4 regions of the Pseudomonas sp. ZL2 genome follow, and region 1 is predicted to be linked to each of the others. Evidence: riboswitches for the same ligand, from Rfam matches in the RefSeq annotation. Region 1 holds a riboswitch; each other region holds the start of a gene.
The links. Region 1 has a riboswitch for cobalamin ahead of ABM562_RS14255 ((2Fe-2S) ferredoxin domain-containing protein). Riboswitches for the same ligand answer to the same signal wherever they lie in the genome.

Region 1 (4,289 bases):
TGATCCTGGCGCGCTTTGCCGGGGATTACCGGCAACTGAGCTTCAATACCGGCGCCAACAACCTCGACAGCCAATGGGCCGGGCTGCTGGTGTTCGATGACCAGGGCCGGGTGCTGGCGGCCAATCGCCGGGCCGACAGTTTGCTCGGCCAGAATCCGTTGCAACTGAACCTGGAGCAGTTGTTCAGGACGCCCCTGGTGCAACTGCTCGGCCACAGCGCAGAGCAACCGTTCGCCGTGCAGGTGACCGGGCGCAACCGTTTTCATTGCCTGTTGCATGCCCCCACCCAAGCCCCGCGGGCCACACCGGTCAGCCATGCGCAAACCACCTGCGACCCGCGTATCGACAAGGCCCTGCACCAGGCCGGGTTGTTGCTGGAAAAGGACATTCCGCTATTGATCGAGGGCGAAACCGGAGCTGGCAAGGAAGTCTTCGTCAATGCCCTGCACCGCGCCAGCAGCCGCGCCGGCCAGCCGTTGATTGCGGTGAACTGCGCAGCGATTCCGGCCGAGCTGGTCGAGTCGGAGCTGTTCGGCTACGAGAAAGGCGCATTCACCGGCGCCCATCACAAGGGCAACATCGGCCTGATCCGCAAGGCCGACCGGGGCATCCTGTTTCTCGATGAAATCGGTGACATGCCGCTGCCGACCCAGGCACGCCTGCTGCGTTTTCTGCAGACCCGCAACATCCAGCCATTGGGCAGTGGTGAACCGATCCCGGTGGATATCCGCGTGGTCTCGGCGACCAACCAGAACCTCGCCGACCAAGTACGACTGGGCCACTTTCGCCAGGACCTGTACTACCGCATCGCCGGTCTCAGCCTGATGCTGCCGCCCTTGCGCGAACGCAGCGACCGCCTGGCCCTGATCGAACAGCTCCACCAGCAGCACCGCGAGCCCGGGGCGCCGACGCAACTGCCCGGCAAGGTGCTGGAACTGCTGCTCCAGCACCCCTGGCCGGGCAACCTGCGCCAGCTGGCCAGCGTGCTCCAGGTCGCACTGGCGCTGGCGGGCGGGCGGCCGATTGCTGTGGAGCACCTGCCGGACAGTTTCTTTGCCGATCTGCCCGCCTCCAGGCCGCAGCCCCCCGTGTTGCCGCCACCAGCTAGCGCCGACGACCTCGGCCAGCGCCTGCAAGGCCTCAACGGCAATATCTCGGCCCTGGCCCGGGCCCTGGGCATCAGCCGCACCACCCTGTACAAGCGCCTGCACGCCCAGGGCCAGGCCGGTACAGTTGACGAACGCCTGGGCTGATGGTCAGATGCCTGCCAGTTTCAGGTGCCTGCCGCCGCCGTGCGTCAGGTGAAACGGGAAGCCGGTGCGTCGTTATCGACCAGTCCGGCGCTGCCCCCGCAACGGTAAGCGAGTGAAGCATTCAACCCGCCACTGTGCCCACAGGCATGGGAAGGCGAATGGCTTCAAGCCTCGCAAGCCCGGAGACCGGCCTGAAGCCCCACGACTGCACGCAGTCATTTAGGCAAACCTGCGGAGGGCGGGCACGAGCCGGCTGCCTGGCGCGTGTTGGCTGGGGCCCTCCTGTGCGCTTCGCGAATGTTTTTCGAGAAGTCCATGACAGCAACAACCCCCAAGCGTCGCCGCGGCCGCGTCGCCGAAGATGAAATCCAGAGCAAGCCCGAGTGGTCGCAGATCCCCGAGCATACCCGCCACGTGATGCTCTGCACCGGCCCTCGCTGCGTGCAACGCGGTGCCCTGCCGCTGTGGAAAGTCCTGCGCCGCGAGCTGCTGGTGGCCAACCGTATCGAAACCACTGACGGCGTGCTGCTGACCCGCAGCCATTGCCAGTTCCCCTGCAACCTCGGCCCAGTGCTGACGGTGTATCCGGACCGTTGCTGGTACCGGGTAGCCAACGCCGAAGACGCGCAACGGCTGGTGCGCGAACACCTGATCGAGGGCCAGCCGGTGCCCGATCTGCTGCTCAATGGCCAGGTGTCATGAGGTGGTTCGGCGCCAGCTTGCTGGCCGTGTTGAGCAGCAGCGCCCTGGCCCTGGACTATCAAAACTGCGGGCAGACCTGGCAACTGCCACATGACCGTCCACAACGCATCCTGGCCCTCAACCAGCACGCCGCCGACCTGCTGCTGGCCCTTGAAGCCGGCCCAACCCTGGCCGCGGTCAGCTATATCGATGACGACCCGCAAGCCCTGGCCAGCGGACGCTATCGCGGCGTCCCCCTGCTGTCACGCCGCTACCCGGCAACCGAGGTCGTCTATGCCCAGGGTTACGACCTGCTGGTCGGCGGTTTTGCCAGTGCCTTTCGCGACAGCGACGGCGTAGCCCTGCGCACGACCTTGAAAGCCAACGGCATCGGCACTTACCTGCTGGAGAACGCCTGCGCGCCAGCGACCGAAAACGGCTTTGCCGCCGTTGAACAAGACCTGCGTGTCCTCGGCCGCCTGTTGCAGCGCGACGCCCAGGCCAGCCACCTGATCGCCCGCCAGCGCCAGGATCTGGCCGCTGCTAAAGCCATCGCCGGGCACGGGCAGCCGCTGTCGGTGTTCTACCTCGACAGCGAGGTCAACGGCCTGCACAGCGAAGGCAAGCGCGGCTTCATCACCCAACTGATCGACGCGGCGGGCGGCCGCAACCTTTACGCCGAGGTCGAGCTGAACCGGGTCACGGTCGATGCCGAAAGCCTGCTGCGCGCCGACCCCGACGTAATCATCCTTGCCGATGCAGTGTGGTCGCCCGCCGCCGGCAAGCGCGCTTACCTGCGCAAGCACCCGGCGCTCTCGCACTTGCAAGCCGTGCGCAACAATCGCCTGATCGACCTGCCCTTCACCCACATCCTTGCCGGCGAACACAGCGCCAGCACCGCGCTGAGCCTGGCGCGGCAGCTGCGCGCCTTCAAGCAAGACCCACCTTGAGTCATCACAGCAGATTCCGCTGTCAAACCCACTATTTCAGCTTTACCGGCTGAGCGCCCAACGCGCTTCAGCCGGGATTTATCATTGATCACGTCGACAATAAGCACACAGCCAACCCCGGATGCGTGCCTCGATGCAAACAACAAATACAGTCTTGATGATCCGCCCGGCGCGGTTCGCCTTCAACCCGGATACCGCCCTCAACAACCGTTTCCAGCAAGCCCTGCTCGAGCCGGAGCAGGCACAGCAGAAAGCGCTGGAAGAGTTCGATGGTTACGTCGACACCCTGCGCCAGCACGGCGTCGAAGTGCTGGTGGTGCAGGACACCCCGGCGCCGCACACCCCTGACTCGATTTTCCCCAACAACTGGTGGAGCAGCCACGCCGACGGCAGCCTGGTGCTCTATCCGATGGAAGGCCAGAACCGCCGCCTGGAGCGCAGCAAGGGCGTGCTCAAGGTGCTCGAAGAGCGTTTTGCCGTCCGTCAGACCATCGATCTGAGCCCCCTGGAACAGCAGAGTATGTATCTGGAAGGGACCGGCAGCATGGTCCTGGATCGCGAGCACCGGATCAGCTATGCCTGCCATTCCGGGCGCACCCACACCCAGGCCCTGCGCCTGTTCGCCGAACAGCTCGACTATCGCCTGTGCCTGTTCCACGCCGTCGACCGCCACCAGGCGCCGATCTATCACTGCAACGTGATGATGAGCGTTGGCCGCGGGCTCTCGGTGGTCTGCCTGCAGGCCCTGCCCGAGGCCGCCGAGCGCCGCGCCCTGGAGCACTCGCTGCGCGACACCGGCAAGGACATCCTGGCCCTGGATTTCGACCAGCTCGAAGGCTTCGCCGGCAACATGCTTGAAGTCCACGACAAGCAAGGCCAGCCGCTGCTGGTGATGTCGCGCAGCGCCTGGCGCTCGCTCAGCCCCGAACAGCGCCGGCAGGTCGAACAGCACAGCCACCCGGTGGTGGTGAACATCGACCATATCGAGCGCATTGGCGGCGGCAGCGCGCGCTGCATGCTCGCCGAAGTGCACCTGCCCGTCCGTCACTGATTACAACAAAGGAGTTCATCATGACCCGCTATATCGACGTTACCGACCTCAGCCGCCTGGTGGTACGCAAAGGCCTGAGCACCTGCATCAGCGAAATGGCCGAGTACATCCGTGAGGACTACCTGCGCTGGCAGGACTTCGAAAAATGCGCACGCCTGGCCAACCACTCGCCCGATGGCGTGATCGAGCTGATGCCGGTGTCCGACGCCAACCTGTACGCCTTCAAGTACGTCAACGGCCACCCGAAAAATACCCATCGCGGCATGCTCACGGTAATGGCCTTCGGCGCCCTGGGCGACGTCGATACCGGCGCGCCGGTGCTGCTCAGCGAAATGACCCTGACCACCGCTATCC
Region 2 (4,289 bases), on a different contig from region 1:
AATCCACCGTCGCAAAATACGACCGCGGCTCACCCATCAGCCACTGCTCGCCACTGTGCGCAGTGGCCGCATAACGCCGGTCGAGCAGGTTGTTCAGCTGCAGGCCCAGACGCACATCCGGCAGCACCTGCCAGCCCAGGTTGGCATCGACCACGGTAAAGCCCGGCACGCTCTGGGAGTTGGCGGTGTTGGCATAGCGCTCATCGACATAACGCAGGCCCATGCCGGCGTCTACGTTGTGGCTGAAGCCTTTGCTGACCCACAGGTTGGCGGTCCGCCGCGGTACGTTGCTTGGGCGATTGCCAGCACGGGAAACGGTTTGCCCGCCCACCGTCTGGTCGAAATCGTCGTACTTGGCGCGCACCACCGAGGCGTTGGCCGAGACATGCCACTGGTTGGCCAGGGCCAGCTCCAGGGTCGCTTCCAGGCCATCGGAGGTCTGCTGCCCGGCCTGTTCCTTCTGGTGGGTGTCGGGGTTGTCGACCAACAGCTTCTTCTTGACGATGTGATAGGCCGCCAGGGTCCACTCGCCACGGCCATCCCAGAACAGCTGCTTGAGGCCGAACTCGGTCTGCTTGGCTTCGGTCAGGTCGAACTTCTGTTGGCTCGGGCTCAAGGTCACCAGGTCGCTGACGCCATCTTCACTGGTGGAGTACTGGCCGTACAGACTCAGCTCGTCGTTGACTGCGAACACCAGCCCGGCGCGCCAGTTGCCGCCGTTGAGGCTGCGGTCAGTGCGGGTGTCGTTGACCAGGTTGTTGCGGTCGATGTGGTTCTGGTCGCGACGAATGCCGGTGACCAGCGACCAGCGCTCCGACAGCTGGGTGCGGTTCTCGGCGAACAGGGCGAAGGTGCGGGTGGTGCTGTCGGTTTGCGGGCGGGTCGGGCTGGCGCTGTGGAAGTAGCCCGGCGCCGGCTGCCACGGGTCGATGAAATCGCCGCCGATGTCGTTGTACGGCGAGTTGCTGTCGATGCCGAAACGGATGCGGTTGTACTCGGCGCCGACCACGGTTTTGCTGGCCAGGCCAAACAGCGAATGGTCGAAGGTGAAGCTCTGGCGGTCGCCGACCTGTTCCTGGTCGTGCTTGATCTCCAGGTAGCTGCCGCGCTCAAGCTGGCCGACGCCGCTGTTCCAGGTGTAGTCCTCGGCGTTGCGCCAGTGCCGGCGGCTCTTGATGTAGTACAGCTGGTTGCTGGCGCTGATCGAATCGCTGATGGCCCAGTCGGTGTTAAAGCGGGTCCACTCGTCGTGGTAGTGCTGGGCCGAATCCTTGAGGTTGTAGTTTTTCTTGCGCAGGCTGTCGCGATAATGGCCGTCGATCAGCGGCGTGCCGAAGTAGTTCATCGGGTCGGCATCGCCGCGCTCGTGGGCGAGGGTGAAGCTCAGGTCGTCGCTGGCATCGAAGCGCAGGGCGGCGCTCATGGCCAGGTTCTTCGAGTCGCCGCGGTCGACCCAACCGTTGCTTTCCTGGCGGTTGAGGGTCACCCGGTAGCTCAGCCGCTCGCTCAGCGAGCCGCCGCTGTCCAGGCCCAGTTGCTGGCGGTCGTAGGAACCATAGCCCAGGCGCAGGTGGTTACGGATCTCGCCGGTAAAAGGTTTTTTCGGAATCACGTTGATCACCGCACCCGTGGCGCCTTCGCCGTACAGCACCGAGGCCGGGCCACGGATCACGTCGATGCGCTCGACCATCCACGGGTCGACCGGGAAGCTCTGGGTACCGGCGCCGGTGTACATGCGCGAGCCGTCGAACAGGGTCATCACCGAGCCGTGGCCGCTGAAGCCGCGGGCCGACAGCGCCGTATTGCCGTTGCCCGGGGTGGCGACCGAGGTGATGCCCGGCGAGCGGGTCACGGCGTCCTGCACGGTGAGGTTGTTGCGCCCGTCGATGACCTCGCTGGCGAGGCTGCTGGTGCTGGCCGGGGTGTCCATGGCACTGAGGTCCAGGCGCGAGCCGGTCGGCAGCGGGGTGGCCAGGCTGATGGTTTGGTTGTCGCTGCTGCTGGTGATGGCCGTCGAGGGCAGGGCCAGGGCAGAGGGGCTGGTGTCTTCGGCGAAAGCCGGCACGGAGAATGCCAGGCAGGGGGCCAGGGCATTGGCCGCCAGGGTATGAAGCTTGGAATTTCGGGACATGTCGTTCCACAGTCAACAGGAAGAATGAATCCCGGAGGGAACAACGCATGGAGGCATGGCGCACGCGCAGGCGGACGCCAACCGGCCTGCGCCCGCCCACCGCGGGGTTGCCAAACAGAAGCTTCAGGCCGGTCTCCGGGCTTGCGAGGGTCGTGAAGGCCTTCACCTTCCCATGCCGAGGCACAGTGGTGTTTCGAAGGCTTCGCTCGCTTACCGTTGCGGGGGCAGCGCCGGACTGGTCATTTGCATGACGCACCGGCTTCCCGTTTCACCCTGCGCACGGCGGCGCAGGACACCTGAAACTGGCGCGCATCTGAACACCGAAAACCTTTGCAGTCAACGGCTTGCGTATCTGAGCAGATCAGTTTTTGGGTGGCGCTTCTAGGTCAACAGCATCGCCGGCAAGCCGGCTCCCACAGGGTTCGGTGTGCACCGTAGCTGTGGGAGCTGGCTTGCCAGCGATGAGTCCAGCTCAGACAGCGACGTCTCAACGCCCGCGCTTGCGCGACACCACCGCCTCGATATTCTTGCGCCCGATCAGCATTGGCTGCTTCGGCTCTTCCAGCCACTTGTACATCACCAGGCTGTCCACCAGCCCCAGGCGCGCATGCCGGTAGGCATTGGGCAAACGCCCGACGATGGCAAAGCCAAGCTTCTGCCACAAGGCCACCGCGACCTCGTTGCTCGACACCACCGAGTTGAACTGCATGGCCAGAAAACCCAGCTCCCGGGCCAGCTGCTGCGAGTGCTCGCACATCAACCTGGCGACACCGCGCCCACGGGCGGCGTCGCAGACCATGTAGCCGCAATTGCTGACATGGTTGCCGGGGCCGGCGGCATTGGCCTTGAGGAAGTAGGAGCCGAGCAGCACGCCATCCTCTTCGGCCACCAGGGTTCGCAGCGGCGCTTCCAGCCACAGCTGGCGGGCTTGCTCCTGGCTCATGGCCGGGTCGAAGGCATAGGTTTCGCGGGCGCTGACAATGCCCTGGAAGGTCGGCCAGAAAAGCTCGAAGTCGGCGGCGGTCATGGGGCGGATGTGGATCATGGCGGTTCCTGAAAACGGTTCGCCCGCTAGCTTATGCGAAAACGCCAGGAAGTGGGTGAGGCGCGGCGCGACCGCGCGCTCACGTGAGGGAGAGGTTACAGCCCAGCCTTGCCCACGGCATCCAGTGCCCGCGCCGAATACACCAGCGCCGCCCCGGCGTTCATGGCCACGGCCACGCCCAGGGCTTCGGCGATTTCTTCGCGGGTCGCGCCTTGCTTGACCGCCTGGGCCGAGTGCACGGCGATGCAGCCGTCACAGCGGGTGCTGACTGCCACGGCCAGGGAAATCAGCTCACGGGTCTTGGCGTCCAGGTGGTTGGTCCTGGCTCCGGCGCCACTGGCGGTCATGTAACCGTTAACCGTGTCGGGAGAGAGTTGCTTGAGATCGCCGATGCCGCCCATCAACTGATTACGGTAGGCATCCCAGTCCATCATGCTCATTGTCTTCACCTTGGTGTGGTTGGCAACTAGAACAGTGACGTTAGTTTTTTTTGCGGCAGGGCGCCGTTGGTCGATGGTCGGGGAAAGGCAAGACTTTGGGAGGGAGAGGGTCTCATCGCTGGCAAGCCAGCTCCCACAGAGAAAGCATGCACTGAACCTGTGGGAGCTGGCTTGCCAGCGATAGCGGTCTGAGTCAGATATAGATGAACACCAGCACCAGCGCCGCCACCACCGCCCATTTCTCCAGGTAGTAACGGGTGCGGTTGCGCTTCTTCAGCGCCTTGCCGCGCTCGCGGATCTTGTAGATGCGGGTGAACAGGCGGTTGATGCCGCCGGTCTTGTCACCGGCATCGTTGGGCGCGGCGGCCGCGGCCATCACGCTGCGGCTGAACCAGCGGTTGAACGCCGTGGCCCAGCGGTACTTGAGCGGACGCTCGACGTCGCAGAACAGAATGATGCGGTTGTGCTCGGTCTGGTTCGAGGCGTAGTGGATGTAGGTTTCATCGAACACCACCGCCTCGCCGTCGCGCCAGGCGTAGTTCTCGCCGTCGACGCAGATGTAGCAAGCGTCATCGTTTGGCGTGTCCAGGCCCAGGTGGTAGCGGTACGAGCCTGCGTAAGGGTCGCGGTGGCGCACCAGCTTGGAGCCCGGCGGCAGGGTGGCGAACATCGC
Region 3 (4,289 bases), on a different contig from region 1:
CGCTTCGCGCTCATCCATCAGCGCGGCAACCAGCAGTTCGGCACAGTCATTTATGCCTTCGACCTTGAGCTTCATGAAGTCGTCGGAGCGCTCGCCCAGGGCTTGGGCGGTACGCAACCGCTCCTCCTCCACCAGGGCCTGGATACGCTGGCGCAGTTCACGTCGGGTAATGCGGATAAAGCGCCAGGGCTGCATCAGGCCAACACTGGGGGCCTGATGCGCGGCTTGCAGCAGGCGTGCAAGCAGTTCAGGGGCGACTTCGCCGCCGCTGAAGTGGCGCATGTCACGGCGTTCGCCAATGGCGCGGTAGACCGCCGCGCGTTCGGCTTCGGTAAAGGCATGCTCGGTCATGGACACAACAGCGCCGCCGACGCCTGGGGGTTGGAGGCAAAGTAGAAATGCACGTAGGAAGCGGTCAGCCGGCCACAGCGATACACCGCTTCGGCACCACGGCCACCGTTGGGGCTCTGGCCACGGGCAATCGGCTCAAGCCCGGTGCTGGTCAGCGAGTGATGGTAGGTGTGCCCGCGCAAGGTACCTTCGGGCAATTCCACCGCCTGCAAGGCCAGGGCGGCCAGGCGCTTCTGCATCACCGCCTCACCAGCCAGCAACCCGAGCAATTCGGCGCGCTCACCAGCGACATCGGTCAGGGCATCGAGCAGATAGAGCATGCCGCCACATTCGGCGAGCAACGGCTTGCCGGCGTGATGATGGGCGCGAATGGCTGCGAGCATCGGCGAGTTGGCCGCCAGGGCCTGGTGATGCAGCTCCGGGTAACCACCGGGCAGGTACAGGCTGTCGGCCTGCGGCAAACTCACGTCATGCAGCGGCGAGAAGAACGCCAGCTCCGCGCCCATGGCCCGCAGCAGGTCGAGGTTGGCGCCATAGGTGAAGGCAAAGGCTTCGTCGCGGGCGACCGCGATGCGCACACCTTGCAGCAAGGGCTCGCTCACAAGCTCGGTCGGCGCGGCGAAACTCACCGCCGGCGGCAAAGCCGCATCGCAACTGGCGCCCAGGGCGGCTGCAGCTGCATCCAGGCGTGCTTCGAGGTCGTTCAGTTCACTGGCCTGGACCAGGCCCAGGTGGCGGCTCGGCAGTTCGATGCCGGTTTCTCGCGACAGCCCGCCGTACCAGCGCAGCCCTTCGGTCAGGCTGCCTTCGAGCAATTGAGCGTGGCGCAGGGTACCGACGCGGTTGGCCAGCACCCCGGCAAACGGCAGGTCCGGCTGATAGCGCGCCAGGCCCAGGGCCAGGGCACCGAAGGTCTGGGCCATGGCCGTGCCATCGATCACCGCCAGCACCGGCACACCAAAATGACGAGCGAGGTCGGCGCTCGATGGCGTGCCATCGAACAGCCCCATGACCCCTTCGATCAGGATCAGGTCGGCCTCAGCCGCCGCTTCCCATAACAGACGGCGGCTTTCCTGCTCGCCGACCATCCACAGGTCGAGCTGATACACCGGCGCACCGCTGGCGCGCTCGAGAATCATCGGGTCGAGAAAGTCCGGGCCACACTTGAATACGCGGACCTTGCGCCCCTGGTTGCGATGCAGGCGCGCCAGAGCGGCGGTCACCGTGGTCTTGCCCTGGCCGGAAGCCGGTGCGGCGATCAATACCGCCGGGCAATGGCGCGCATCCCTCATAGCTCGACGCCCTTCTGGGCGCGGATACCGGCCTGGAAGGCGTGCTTGATCATGCCCATTTCGGTGACGGTGTCGGCCAGTTCGATCATTTCATCCTTGGCCGCACGACCGGTGACGATCACGTGCTGCATCGGCGGGCGCGCCTGCAAGTCGCTGAGGACCTGGTCCAGATCGAGGTAACCGTGCTTGAGGGCGATGTTCAGCTCATCGAGCACCACGAAGGCGATCGACGGGTCCTGAAGCATCTGCCGCGACACTGCCCAGGCGGCTTCGGCAGCAGCGATATCGCGCTGGCGGTCCTGGGTTTCCCAGGTAAAGCCCTCGCCCATCACGTGGTAGCGCACCTGTTCCGGGAAGCGTCGGAAGAACAGCTCTTCGCCGGTGCTGTTGCGGCCCTTGATGAACTGCACCACGCCGCACTGCATGCCATGGCCCATGGCCCGGGCGAGCATGCCGAAGGCCGAACTGCTCTTGCCCTTGCCATTGCCGGTGAGCACCAGCAGCAAGCCGCATTCGTTAGGCGAATTGGCGATGCGCTCGTCGATGACGGCCTTCTTGCGCTGCATACGCGCCAGGTGGCGTTCGTCGCGCTCGGTGGATTCAGTCATGAGGTTCTCCGCAAACCACTGTCGGCCGACCCGCAACGAGCGTAGCAGTCTATGGCTGCTCAGGGTTCGCGGCGAGGAACGGCGTGACAAATGAATGGATATGGCAGACGGAAAACGCGCAGGGCTACGGCACAGGCCGGAGGAACCGCGCATCACCCTCCGTGATGCCGTTGGCTGTAACAGGCCGGTCTCCGGGCTTGTGAGCGGGGCCATGAACACCCGGGACCGTGCGCCTTCCCGGGTCGAACACCCAGTGGCCCTGCGCGGCCTTGACTCACCTACCGTTGCGGGGGCAGCGCCGGATTCGCGCGCCTTGCGCGCCCACCGGCTTCCCTGTTTCACCCTGCCAGGCCATCGCCTGCAGAGCACCTGAAACAAGTCGCGAAGGTTAGAGGGTTGCACCCGGAGCGTCAATGAAAGGCGCTGAACTGGCCTGGATCAATGGCGCCTTTGACATCTTGTGCAACACTGACTTCAGTGATATCAAATAGCCATACCTCGGCTGTACTCGATCACAACTATAAGGGAGAGCAGCATGCAAGGCCTGATCATCAACAATGCGCGCCTGGAATTCCTGCGCCCCGCCCTGGAGCGCTGGGTCGATTGCATCGACCGCTTCAACCACACCCTCGGTGATGGCGATGCGCCCTACTGGCACGGTGCCCAAGCCAACCTCGGCCTGCTTTCGGCCGCCGCCTGGCAAGCCGAGCTGGTGACCCTGCAGCAGCATCAGAGCAAGAAGCAGCGCGATGACGGTGATCGTGAAGGTCGCTGCGACCTGTACATCGCCAACCGCGAAGAAGCCGCCTACCTGCAAGCCAGCCAGCGCTGGCCGAAAATTGCCAGGCTGGACCTGAACAATGCCCTGGCCGAAACCGTGTATGCCGCACGCCAGGTTGCCGCGCCCAGCCAGCTCAAGGTCGCCGCGCTGTTCGCCAGCCCCTGGAAAGCCGGCCAGCACGCCAGCCCCGAAGAACTACAGGACCTGGTCGACGACCTGCAAAAGCACAACGCCTGCGCCATTGCCTGGTACTTCCCCTACGCCTACCGCAAGCTGCACAACGAAGCCGGCCAGTACCACCCCGGGGTGGCGTTGCTGCTCAAGCAGGCCTGAACCAGGGAACCTCCCGCGCCTGATCCGCCTCTACTGGCAATAGCGGCCATCATCGCGAGGGAAACGACATGGGCATCAGCCGGATTGCACTGCTGCTGGCAGTGACTGCGGGATTAAGCGGGTGCGGCGAGAACGCGCGCCTGGAGGTCAGCGACGGGGTCGGCCCGTCGCCGCAATTGCCCGAACCCAACAAGACCCTGATTCCCACCGTCAACATCGCCCCGGCCATCGGCTGGCCCCGGGGTATGACGCCCAAGGCCGCGCCCGGCACTCAGGTGGCGGCCTTTGCCGAAGGCCTGGACCACCCGCGCTGGCTCTACGCCCTGCCCAATGGCGATATCCTGGTGGCCGAAACCAATGCCCCGCCCAAGCCCGATGACGGCAAGGGCATTCGCGGCTGGGTGATGGGCAAGGTCATGGACCGCGCCGGCGCCGGCGTCCCCAGCGCCAACCGCATCAGCCTGCTGCGCGACAGCGACCATGACGGCGTCGCGGAAACCCGCACGACCTTTATCGAAAACCTCAATTCTCCGTTTGGCATGGCCCTGGTTGGCAACGACTTCTACGTCGCCGACACCGATCGCCTGCTGCGCTTTCATTACGAATCCGGCGCCACCTCGATCAAGGGCCCGGGTACGCCGGTGGCTGATTTGCCGGGCGGCACACTGAACCATCACTGGACCAAGAACGTGATCGCCAGCCGTGACGGCAAGAAGCTCTACGTCACTGTCGGCTCCAACAGCAATGTCGGCGAGAACGGCATGGACCAGGAAAAAGGCCGTGCGGCGATCTGGGAAATCGACCCGGCCAGCGGCCAGCAGCGCATATTCGCCTCCGGCCTGCGCAACCCCAACGGCCTGGCCTGGGAACCCCATACCGGCCAGCTGTGGACCGCCGTCAACGAGCGCGACGAGATCGGCAGCG
Region 4 (4,289 bases), on a different contig from region 1:
TCCAGGGCTTCTGGGGCGAGCATCTGGTGGACTTCAGGCTGCGGCGCGCCAATCACGTGAGGCACCACCAGCAACACTGCACCGACTATCTTCAGCAGCCAGTTGTGGGCGAACACGATCAAGGCCAGACCGACGGCGGTGGCGGCAGCCGTGCCGACCCACCAGGCTTGGCGCTGGGCCAGGTCGGCGGCAGCAGTACCCGGCAGCTCCGGGGGCAGGCCCAGGGTCGGCGCCAGGCAGAACACGGCAAAGCCGCCCAGGCCCCAGAGCGCGCCGCTGATCACGGTCTTCGGTGCGCGCAGGGTGTAGAGCGCGGCGAGGATCAGGGCGAAACCGACCGCCACCACCAGGTTGCCGCCGGTGGTCGACAGCACCCGCTGCCAGCCGTCTTCCGGCGACCAGGCTTCGCTGTCGTGATGATGCTCGGCGGTACCGGCCGCATGTTCATGGGGCGCCTCGACCGCAGGCGCGGCGCTTTCATAGGTTTCCGCCTGGAGAATCAGCGGCGCGACCCAGAAGCTTTGCAGCAGGGTCAGCAGCAGGGCGGCCAGCAGGCCGGTAAAGCCTGCAGTACTGGCGATACGCTTGATCATCGGGGCAGCACTCAGTGGCAAGGGAAGGCGGCGCTGTGGCGGGTATCGTGGGCGGCGTTATGCACCGCTTCGATGTGCGAGAAACCGGCGAAGTAGACCAGGCACAGGCCCAGCAGCGAGGCGCCGACAGCAACCAGCAGGCGCTGGCTGAGGCTTGAAGGGGTAACGGCTTCATTACTGGCGGTACTGGTACGCATGGCGCTTTCCTCTTGGTGTTGTCGGCAACAGGCAAGCGCAGCCAACCCCTGCACGAGGATCGCCCAGGGGGTGTAACAGCGCCCGCCCACCGCGGGTTTGTTCGGTCAAGCGTCGGGCCGGTCTCCGGGCTGGTGAGGGTTGGCAGCTGGCCACACCACAGGCGTCACCTTCCCATGCCAGGCAGCGGGCACAGTGGTTCTGACGCTTTTCTCACTTACCGTTGCGGGGGCAGCACCGGACTTGTCGTACACCAAATAAAGAAGTGTATGACGCACCGGTTTCCCAGTTTCACCCTCAAGGGGCACCCAAACGAATGGCGTTAGCAAATCACGGGCGCGGGCAGGCGTCAATCGTGACAGCAGTTGACCGCTCACCGGGCACTGCGTAGCCTAGCCGCTTCGAGGTTCTTCGGCGCTGGCCGAAGCTAAGACGGGAACGCGGTTGAAGCCGCGGCTGCCCCCGCAACTGTAAGCATTGAAGCGTTCGACACAGCCACTGCACCGCGTGCGGGAAGGCGTCGTTCGACTGGCCCTGGCGCCGGTGCAATGCAAGCCAGGAGACCTGCCTCGGACAGTTTCCGACATTCAACCGGGCGGGGTGATCCGGTGGCGAACAGGCCAGGTGCGTGACACCTTTGGCGCTCGTCCCGCATGCCCGCCATCCTGCCAAGGGCATCGACATGAAAACACTGGCCAAACTCCCCGTCACCATCGTTACCGGCTTCCTCGGCTCGGGCAAGACCACGTTGCTGCGGCATATGCTCGACAACGCCCAGGGGCGGCGCATCGCGGTGATCGTCAACGAGTTTGGCGAGCTGGGCATCGACGGCGAAATCCTCAAGCAGTGCAGCATCGGTTGCAGCGAAGAAGAGGCCAACGGCCGCGTCTATGAGCTGGCCAACGGCTGCCTGTGCTGCACCGTGCAGGAAGAGTTCTTCCCGGTGATGCGCGAATTGGTGGCCCGTCGCGGCGACCTCGACCATATCCTCATCGAAACCAGCGGCCTGGCCCTGCCCAAGCCCCTGGTGCAAGCCTTCCAGTGGCCAGAGATTCGTAACGCCTGCACGGTCGATGCGGTGATCACCGTGGTCGACAGCCCGGCCGTCGCCGCCGGCACCTTTGCCGCCTACCCGGACCAGGTCGATGCCCAACGCAAGCTCGACCCCAACCTGGACCACGAATCGCCGCTGCACGAGCTGTTCGCCGACCAGTTGGCCAGCGCCGACCTGGTGGTCCTGAACAAGGCCGACCTGATCGCTGCCGACGACCTGGCCAAGGTGCGGGCCGAAGTCGTAGAAGAGCTGCCACCGGCGGTGAAGGTGATCGAAGCCAGCAGCGGCCGTCTGCCGCTGGACGTGCTGCTGGGCCTGGGCGCCGAATCCGAGGCGCATATCGATGGCCGCCGCACCCACCACGATTCGCACCACGACGGTGACGATCACGACGACCATGATCACGACGCCTTCGACTCGATCTCCATCGAGCTGCCGCAAGCCGACGAAAGCCTGCTGCTCGATGCCCTGACCCAGTTGGTCGTGCAGCACGGCATCCTGCGGGTCAAGGGCTTTGCCGCTATCCCGGGCAAGCCGATGCGCCTGCTGATCCAAGGCGTGGGCACCCGTTTCGACAAGCACTTCGACCGCGCCTGGCGCAGCGAAGAGCCGCGCACCACGCGCCTGGTGCTGATTGGCCAGGAACTGGATGCGGCACAACTGGAAGCGAGCCTGCGCGCCGCCCTGGGCGCTTGACCGATGCACCTGCTGCGGACCCAGCCCGGTGGTTTTGTACCGGACGACAGCATTGCCGACCTCGGCCAGACCCCGGCCGAGCTGGTAATCCTCTGCAGCGGTGACTCGCACCTGGCGCTGCTGGCCGAAACCGCCCAGCAGTTGCCCGAGGATTTCCCCAGCCTGCGTCTGGCCAACCCGATGCAGGTACAGAATCACGCCTCGGTCGACCTGTATGTCGACCAGGTGCTGCGCCATGCCAAGGTCATCCTGGTGTCGCTGCACGGTGGCGTCGGCTACTGGCGCTATGGTGTGGAACAGCTGCTGGAGCTGGCCGCCCGTGGTGTACAACTGATCCTGGTGCCGGGCGACGACCGTCCGGACCCGGAGCTGACCAGCCTCAGCACGGTGCCGGCCGAGCAGGCCGAACGGCTCTGGCACTTTCTGCGCCAGGGCGGCAAGGCCAATGCCCTGAACCTGTTCAACTGCCTCGCCAGCCAGCACTTGAATTGCGCCTACTCCTGGAGCGAGCCGCAACAACTGCCGCGTACTGCGGTGTATCACCCGCGCAAGGCGGCTGCGGCGCTGGAGGACTGGTTCGGCGAGTGGCAGGTCGAGCAGCCGGTGGTGCCGATCCTGTTCTATCGCTCGCACCTGCAGGCGGCCAACACCGCCTTCATCGATACATTCTGCGAGCGTTTGCAGCTGGCCGGGCTCAACCCCTTGCCGATTGCCGTGGCCAGCCTCAAGGAGGCCGGTTGCCTGCAGCAGGTCGAGGACTGGCTGGACCAGGTCGACGCTGCACTGATCATCAACACCACAGGCTTTGCCCAGTCGAGCCCCGAGCAGCCGCACCTGCGGCCGTTTCGCCGCGATATCCCGGTGTTGCAGGCGATCTGCGCCCAGGACAACGAGCCGGCCTGGCAGGCCAGCGAGCAGGGCCTGGGTGCCCGCGACCTGGCCATGCACATCGCCTTGCCGGAGCTGGACGGGCGCATCATCACCCGGCCGATCAGCTTCAAGGACCTGGCCTGGCGCAGCGAGCGCAGCCAGTCCGACGTGGTCTGCTACCGCGCCCAGCCCGAGCGCATGGACTTTGTCGCCGAGCTGGCGCGGCGCTGGTGTGACCTGGCGCAGCTACCCAACGCACAGAAGCGTGTGGCGCTGATCCTGGCCAACTACCCGACCCGCGATGGCCGCATCGGCAATGGCGTGGGGCTCGACACCCCGGCCGCGGCGCTGAATATCCTGCGCGCCTTGCAGGCGCAGGGCTATCCCCTGGCCCCCTTGCCCGCCAGCGGTACGGCGCTGATCCAGGCCTTGCTCGGTGGCGTCAGCAATGACCTGGACAGCCTCGACCTGCGTCCGTGCATGCAGAGCATGGCCCTGGACGATTACCTGGCGGCGTTTGCCGCCTTGCCCGAGGCCAACCAGATAGCCGTGCGCGAACGCTGGGGCGAGCCGAGCCAGGACCCGATGTTCCGCAGCGGGCGGATGATGATCGCCGGCCTGCGCTACGGCCTGACCTTCGTCGGCATCCAGCCGGCCCGTGGTTACCAACTGGACCAGAGCGCGGTCTACCATGACCCCGACCTGGTGCCGCCGCACGCTTACCTGGCGTTCTACTTCTGGCTGCGTCACGGCTTTGCCGCCGATGCGCTGATCCATGTCGGCAAGCACGGCAACCTGGAATGGCTGCCGGGCAAGGGCGTTGGCTTGTCCGACAGCTGCTGGCCGGACGCCTTGCTCGGCCCGCTGCCGAACATCTACCC

Region 2: linked by a shared signal. The riboswitch ahead of ABM562_RS17880 (TonB-dependent receptor) and the one ahead of ABM562_RS14255 ((2Fe-2S) ferredoxin domain-containing protein) in region 1 are both predicted to bind cobalamin.
Region 3: linked by a shared signal. The riboswitch ahead of cobO (cob(I)yrinic acid a,c-diamide adenosyltransferase) and the one ahead of ABM562_RS14255 ((2Fe-2S) ferredoxin domain-containing protein) in region 1 are both predicted to bind cobalamin.
Region 4: linked by a shared signal. The riboswitch ahead of cobW (cobalamin biosynthesis protein CobW) and the one ahead of ABM562_RS14255 ((2Fe-2S) ferredoxin domain-containing protein) in region 1 are both predicted to bind cobalamin.

Annotation. Positions count from the first base shown of each region.
Region 1 is NZ_JBGOGX010000017.1:45,974-50,262, reverse strand. Features, by position in the region: gene ABM562_RS14260 (sigma-54-dependent Fis family transcriptional regulator) at 1-1,253, shown strand, start outside; cobalamin riboswitch at 1,259-1,462, shown strand; gene ABM562_RS14255 ((2Fe-2S) ferredoxin domain-containing protein) at 1,569-1,955, shown strand; gene ABM562_RS14250 (ABC transporter substrate-binding protein) at 1,952-2,884, shown strand; gene ctlX (citrulline utilization hydrolase CtlX) at 3,018-3,935, shown strand; gene ABM562_RS14240 (ornithine cyclodeaminase) at 3,956-4,289, shown strand, end outside.
Region 2 is NZ_JBGOGX010000027.1:19,644-23,932, forward strand. Features, by position in the region: gene ABM562_RS17880 (TonB-dependent receptor) at 1-2,131, opposite strand, end outside; cobalamin riboswitch at 2,241-2,446, opposite strand; gene ABM562_RS17885 (GNAT family N-acetyltransferase) at 2,619-3,176, opposite strand; gene ABM562_RS17890 (carboxymuconolactone decarboxylase family protein) at 3,272-3,616, opposite strand; gene lpxO (lipid A hydroxylase LpxO) at 3,810-4,289, opposite strand, start outside.
Region 3 is NZ_JBGOGX010000028.1:46,678-50,966, reverse strand. Features, by position in the region: gene bluB (5,6-dimethylbenzimidazole synthase) at 1-357, opposite strand, end outside; gene ABM562_RS18285 (cobyrinate a,c-diamide synthase) at 348-1,643, opposite strand; gene cobO (cob(I)yrinic acid a,c-diamide adenosyltransferase) at 1,640-2,251, opposite strand; cobalamin riboswitch at 2,417-2,639, opposite strand; gene ABM562_RS18275 (hypothetical protein) at 2,787-3,365, shown strand; gene ABM562_RS18270 (PQQ-dependent sugar dehydrogenase) at 3,434-4,289, shown strand, end outside.
Region 4 is NZ_JBGOGX010000010.1:91,649-95,937, reverse strand. Features, by position in the region: gene ABM562_RS10880 (CbtA family protein) at 1-593, opposite strand, end outside; gene ABM562_RS10875 (CbtB domain-containing protein) at 605-790, opposite strand; cobalamin riboswitch at 889-1,116, opposite strand; cobalamin riboswitch at 1,176-1,374, shown strand; gene cobW (cobalamin biosynthesis protein CobW) at 1,471-2,538, shown strand; gene cobN (cobaltochelatase subunit CobN) at 2,542-4,289, shown strand, end outside.